One region of the Devosia sp. CN2-171 genome, then DNA from elsewhere that is predicted to be linked to it. Evidence: predicted binding sites of a transcription regulator. Region 1 holds the regulator's gene; each other region holds the start of a gene.
What was found. The regulator LexA, encoded in region 1, represses DNA repair genes until DNA is damaged. The targets are predictions, from matches to a motif close to TGTTCNNNNTGTGTTCNG.
Positions count from the first base shown of each region.

Region 2: uvrA (excinuclease ABC subunit UvrA) is a predicted target of LexA. The motif match lies at 1,377-1,394, and genes of this name have one in related genera.
Region 3: ACOYW5_RS13650 (DUF763 domain-containing protein) is a predicted target of LexA. The motif match lies at 1,017-1,034, and genes of this name have one in related genera.

Region 1 is NZ_CP186479.1:707,412-709,611, forward strand. It holds gene glp (gephyrin-like molybdotransferase Glp) at 1-803, shown strand, start outside; gene lexA (transcriptional repressor LexA) at 907-1,626, shown strand; gene ACOYW5_RS03655 (2-dehydro-3-deoxygalactonokinase) at 1,919-2,200, shown strand, end outside.
Region 2 is NZ_CP186479.1:344,208-346,407, forward strand. It holds gene uvrA (excinuclease ABC subunit UvrA) at 1-1,199, opposite strand, end outside; gene ssb (single-stranded DNA-binding protein) at 1,686-2,189, shown strand.
Region 3 is NZ_CP186479.1:2,759,022-2,761,221, reverse strand. It holds gene ACOYW5_RS13650 (DUF763 domain-containing protein) at 1-983, opposite strand, end outside; gene otnI (2-oxo-tetronate isomerase) at 1,219-1,995, opposite strand; gene ACOYW5_RS13640 (alpha-N-arabinofuranosidase) at 2,099-2,200, opposite strand, start outside.

The DNA of each region.
Region 1 (2,200 bases):
ACTTCATGCGCGGGGCCGAACTGCTGCCGGCCGGCGTCGGACTGACGCCGGCGATGCTCAATCTCGCCGCCTCCGCTAACCGGCCGGAACTGGTGGTGACGAAGCGGCCGCGGATCGCCGTGGTAGCGACGGGCGATGAGCTCGTGGCCCCGGGCGGCATGCTCGGGCCGGACCAGATCATCGCCTCGAACTCGTACGGGCTGGTGCCCATGTTCTCGCCCTATGCCGAGGAGATCGTGGACCTCGGCATCGTGCCGGACGGGAAGGACAAGATCGACGCGGCCCTGCTCGGCGCATTCGACAGCGGCGTCGACGTGCTGGTGACCACCGGCGGGGCGAGCGTCGGTGACCGCGACTATGTGCAGGACGTGCTGCGCGACCTGGGCGTCGAGCTGGATTTCTGGAAGCTCAGGATGCGGCCGGGCAAGCCCCTGATGTTCGGGACGCGCGGGCGAACGCTGGTGTTCGGGCTGCCGGGCAACCCGGTTTCGGCGCTCGTGACCGCGACGATCATCCTCAAGCCGATGCTGCGGGCACTGACGGGGCACATCGACCCGTTCTGGCCGCGGATCGGTGTGCCGACCCTGCTCGGACTGCCCGCTAACGGCCCGCGCCGGCATTTCATGCGTGCCAATCTCAGCCGCAACGACATCGGCTACATGCAGGTGACGCCAATCTTCGAGACCGATTCCAGCCATTCGACCTCGCTGGCGCTGGCCGACGCGCTGATCGTCGTGCCCGAGGATTCGCCGGGCGTGCCGCCGGGCGAGATCGTCGACGTGATCCCGCTGAACTGGGGCTGATCGCCTTCGCGCTAACGCGATCTTTACCGCGATGTTGCAGAACATAACTGGAACGGATACAACTACGTTCAGTCTTTGTTCCGATTCTGCTCACGGGGCCGCCATGCTGACGCGCAAGCAACACGAACTTCTGATGTTCATTCACGAGCGGATGAAAGAGTCCGGTATTCCGCCATCCTTCGATGAGATGAAGGATGCGCTCGACCTGCGCAGTAAATCGGGCATTCACCGCCTGATCACGGCGCTCGAGGAGCGCGGCTTCATCCGCCGGTTGCCCAACCGGGCGCGGGCGCTGGAAGTAATCAAGCTGCCGGACTCGATGAACCCCTCGCTCGGCGGCCGCAAGGCGCGGTTCGAGCCGTCGGTCATCGAGGGCAATCTCGGCAAGGTATCGACGCCCCCTTCCCGCTCGGCCGCGGTGACATCGGTCAGCGACTATCGCGCGGTGACCATCCCGGTGATGGGCCGGATCGCAGCCGGTACGCCGATCGAGGCTATTCAGACACACAGCCACACCATCATGGTACCGCCAGAGATGCTTGGGCCAGGCGAACATTTCGCGCTCGAAGTGCGCGGCGACTCAATGATCGATGCCGGAATTTTTGACGGCGACACGGTGCTGATCAAGAAGCAGGACGCGGCCTCGACGGGCGAGATCGTCGTGGCGCTTGTCGATGACGAGGAAGCAACGCTGAAGCGGCTGCGCCGGCGCGGCAATTCGGTGGCTCTCGAGGCCGCCAACCCGGCTTACGAGACGCGCATCTTCCCGCCCGACCGGGTGAAGGTGCAGGGCCGCCTCGTCGGCCTGCTGCGCAAGTACTGAGTTTCGACCCCACCGCCAATCGGGTCACTGGGCCGGCTGACGCCGGCCCTTTTTCTTTGAGTGTGGGCAGGTTGTGGGACATTTTGCCTTTGGCGGGCGCGACAAAGACGTAGGAGCACTTTGTCGCGCTTTCGAACCGGAAAAGTCTGCAACTTTTCCTGAAAACGCTTTAGGGTCCGCGCCGCCGCCTGGGGCACATTTTTCTCGGTACCATACTAAGCGAGTGGATGAGCTTCCCGATTGTGCGCCATGAGGGCGCGCCGGCGAAATATCGCCTGCAAGGGAGAGGGTATTGTCTGGTCAAGTCGAGTGGGTCGCGGTCGATTGGGGGACATCCAATCTGCGCGCCTGGGGAATTGATTCCGACGGTGAGATCGCTTTCGCGCGCTCGTCGCCGGATGGCATGGGACGGCTGAGCCGGGAGCAGTATCCCGATGTGCTGACGGGCCTGCTTCAGGGCGTCGCCGACGAGGTCAGCGAAGTGTTGATCTGTGGCATGGCCGGGGCGCGGCAGGGCTGGATGGAGGCGCCGTATCTCGACGCACCGGCCGAGCTCGGCAATCTCGCTGCCGGT
Region 2 (2,200 bases), 360 kb from region 1:
TCTGTCTCCTTGTAGCGGCGCTCGAGATTGCCGATCACGCCCTCGAACGGTTTTGTGCTTTTGTAGGTGCGCAGCCCGTCATCGTAGACAAACGTGATCTGGGTCGAGCCGGTGCCGAACAGGACGGCGTGCTGGACGTCGAAGGGCAGCTCTTCCCAGGCGGTGCCGGTAGAGGCGCCGAAGTGCTTCACCACGGCCTGGAGGGTCTGCTGGTAGTAGGGAGCGCTGGTCTTGGACCATGGCAGGATGGCACCGTCGCGCAGCGAAAGGGTGACATCGGGGACGATCAGGTTCGGATCGATCTTCTGCTCGGTACCGAGGCCATCGCAGACCGGGCAGGCGCCGAACGGGTTGTTGAACGAGAACAGGCGCGGCTCGATCTCGGGAATGGTGAAGCCGGAGATGGGGTCGGCGAACTTTTCCGAGAAGATCAGGCGCTTTGGCTCGCCTTTCTCATCCACTTCATCAGCGAATTCGGCGAAGGCGATGCCGTCGGCGAGCTTCAGCGCGGTCTCGAAGCTCTCGGCGAGGCGGCCGGCGATATCGGGGCCGGCGACGACGCGATCGACCACGACTTCGATATCGTGCTTGATCTTCTTGTCGAGGGTCGGCGCGTCCTCGATGTCATGGAACTCGCCGTCAATCTTCACGCGCTGGAAGCCCTTGCGCATGAGGTCGTTGAGTTCGCGCTTGTACTCGCCCTTGCGGCCGCGCGCGATGGGGGCGAGCAGATAGAGGCGGGTCTCCTCGGGCAGCGCCATGACGATATCGACCATCTGCGACACGGTCTGGCTCTGGATGGGCAGGCCGGTGACGGGCGAATAGGGGATGCCGACGCGGGCGAAGAGCAGGCGCAGGTAATCGTAGATTTCGGTGACGGTGCCGACGGTGGAGCGCGGGTTGCGGCTGGTGGTTTTCTGCTCGATGGAGATGGCGGGCGAGAGGCCCTCGATCGACTCCACATCCGGCTTCTGCATCATTTCGAGGAACTGGCGGGCATAGGCCGAGAGCGACTCGACGTAGCGGCGCTGGCCCTCGGCATAGATGGTGTCGAAGGCGAGCGAGGACTTGCCGGAGCCAGAGAGGCCGGTCATCACGATGAGGCTGTCGCGGGGCAGCCTCAAGTCGACGTTCTTGAGGTTGTGCTCCTTGGCGCCACGGATGACGAGATCACGGTTCGGGTTGCGCTTGTCGGCCATCTAGACTTTCACCTCACGAGGCGCGCGACCATAGAGCCGCTCTGTGCCAAATCGTGTCAGGGTTTCAAAAATGAGGGGTCGGCTGCTCATCTGGGGATTGGGTGCCGGACTTACAACTTAACCACGCGAGACCGGCCGCTGTCACCATGACGGCAGGCGATTCCATTCACAGCTGGTGTGAACATAAGCGGAACAAAATGGCGTTGGTCAAGCCCCGCCTGACGAAAGGCGGGGCGGACGAAGGGTGTCGCGACGCGGTGGGGGGCTTGTGCCGGCGCGCTCGCTGCGGCTCCCGCATCCAAGCGTAAGTCACAGAACTTGGTGCCGGCCGGCTTGACAAAGCGCGCTGGGAGTAGAACATAAAGAGAACAGTCAAATCTGTGGGCGGGTGCGCATTGGGCGCGCGCCGTCGGAACGATAGCGGTAGGGTACGCGCTTGAGAGTTTCGACCCGGTGCGTATCCGGGAAAGTTGAAAGGAATGTGCCATGGCTGGCAGCGTGAACAAGGTGATCCTCGTAGGCAATCTCGGCAATGACCCCGAGGTGCGGAACCTGCCCAATGGCGGCAAGGTGGTGAACCTGAGCGTCGCCACTTCGGACCAGTGGCGCGACAAGAATACCGGCGAGCGCAAGGAGCGCACCGAGTGGCACCGCGTGGTGATCTTCTCGGAAGGGCTGGTGCGCGTGGCTGAGCAATATCTGCGCAAGGGCGCCAAGGTCTACATCGAGGGCGCGTTGCAGACCCGGAAATGGCAGGACCAGAGCGGGCAGGACAAATACTCCACCGAGATCGTGCTGCAGGGTTTTAACTCGACACTGACGATGCTCGACGGGCGTGGCGACGGCGAGGGTGCCTCGGGCGGCGGCTTCTCGGGCCCGCGCGAGAGCGCTCCGGCGGCTTCGTTCGGCGGCGGGCGGCAGGAGTCGCGGCGGCCGAGCTCGGCGCCGGCCTTCGAGTCCGGCCCGATGGACGACGATATCCCGTTCTGATCGGCTGAGCC
Region 3 (2,200 bases), 2.1 Mb from region 1:
CCATGTGCCATGGCGAAGCGCCCGGGATCGGCGAAGCGGTGCGGCGCGCCATGCACCACCTCTGCCACTTGCGCCAGCGCGCGCACCGTGCGGGCCCCGACGCCCGGCACCAGCAGCAACTCGGTGAAATCCGCTGGCGCCCGGTCGGCGGCCGCGGCGAGGCTGCCGTGCAGCCGGCGCAGCATCACGTCCTTGGGCCGGATGTCGTGGTGCTCGGGCATGATGAGGTGCGGCAGCATCGGCTCGTCGCTTTCGACCGGCGCCGGCTCGACGATCCCCTCGATCTGCGCGACCTCGCGCACGATCGCGTCCGGTCCCATCGCACCAAGCAGCACCGCCTGCGCATTGCGCGAGCGGGCGGCACGGGCGTCTGTCAGGTTGACGATCGTCCCCTGCGACGCGCCCTCGATGGCGGCATGCGGTGTCTCGACGAAGCTCGCGAGCCCAGCCGATTGCCAGTGGTAGCGCCGGGCGGTCTTGGCATCGCCCTTCATTCCCTGCTGCACCACCACCCACTTGCCGTCATCGGCGACGATGAAGCCGTGGAGATAGAGCTCGAACCCGTCCTGCACCGCCGCGCTGTCGACCTTGGCCACCAGCCGGCTGGCGCGCGCGAGCGCCGCGCCATCGAAGCCGACCCGGTGGCCGATCGCCACCAGCTCGTCCGGTGTCTTGCGCGAATGGCGCCCGCGCCCGCCGCAGACATGCAGCCCCAATTCACGCTCCAGCGGCCGCAGCCCGCCCTTCAGAGCTCCGATGACACTGGTGGTGATGCCGCTCGAATGCCAGTCCATGCCCATCACGGCGCCGAACGACTGGAACCAGAACGGGTTGGCCAGCCGGCTCAGCAGTTCATCGCGACCATATTCATGTGCGATCGCCTGGCAGATCACCGCACCGAGGCGCGCCATCCGCTCGCTCAGCCACTTCGGCACCCGCCCGCCGTGCAGCGGCAAATCAGCGCTTCCAGCCCGGTTGGCCATGGGAGAAATCCTCGTTCCCGACGAGGATAGCATGGGAACAAACAGGAAACAAACATGGCGCAGGTGCATGGTGCGGTTTGCCCGCATTTCGCCCAACCCCCAGCTGTCATCCCTGCGAAAGCAGGGATCCAACTCTCAGCTGGCGCGGGTGGTAGCATGGATCCCTGCCTTCGCAGGGATGACATCGTGGGCGTGGCGCTGCTGGTCGGCAACCTCAACCGTCGCCGCAAGCAACTCACCCCATCTCCCGCATCCACCCCAGCTCCGCGCCCGCCCCGCTGCTCGGCTTATACTCGCACCCCACCCAGCCGTCGTAGCCAAGCCGATCCAGTTCCTGCAGCACGAAGCGGTAGTTGATCTCGCCGCTGCCCGGCTCGTTGCGGCCCGGGTGGTCGGCGATCTGGATATGGGCGATGCAGTGCCTGAGCCGCGCGTAGGTCGGCACGAGGGCGCCCTGCATCACCTGCGCATGGTAGATGTCGTACTGGATGAAGAGGTTGTCCTCCGCCACCGTGTCGAGGATGCGCTCGGCCATGGCGACCGTCGGCAGGAAATAGCCCGGTATGTCGCGCGTATTGATGGGTTCGATGAGCAACTGTACCCCGGCCGCGGCGAGGCGCGGTGCCGCATGGCGGAGATTGGCGACGAAGGTGGCTTCGAGCTCCGCCGGGTCGGCATCACCAGGCGCGAGCCCGGCCATGCAGTGGACGCGACTGCAGCCGAGCGCCGTGGCGTAGCGGATCGCCGTCTCGACGCTGGCTTCGAACTCTGCAACCCGGTCGGGCAGGCAGGCAATGCCCCGCTCACCCGCCCCCCAGTCGCCCGTCGGCAGGTTAAACAGCACCTGCTCAAGCCCGTTTTCCCGCAACAGGCCAGCCACCGTCTCCGGCGGCAGGTCGTAAGGCGACACGTACTCGACAGCTGCAAAGCCATCGCGCCGGGCCGCGGCGAAGCGCTCGGAGAACGGCAACTCGGGATAGAGGAAGCTCAGGTTGGCAGAGTATCTTGGCATGGCCCAGCCAGAGCATGCCGGCCGCGGGGCGTAAAGCGCGACCTAGCTTGGCCGCGAGCGTGCCGGTGATCCTCCCCCGTAAACGGGGGAGGACATAGTCAGATCAGATCTTCACGCGGATCATCTGGTACGAGTGCGGCGGCAGCTTCACGCTGAGCACCTTGCCGTCGACCTTGGCGCCGCTGCCCTTCGCCGGCACGACGTT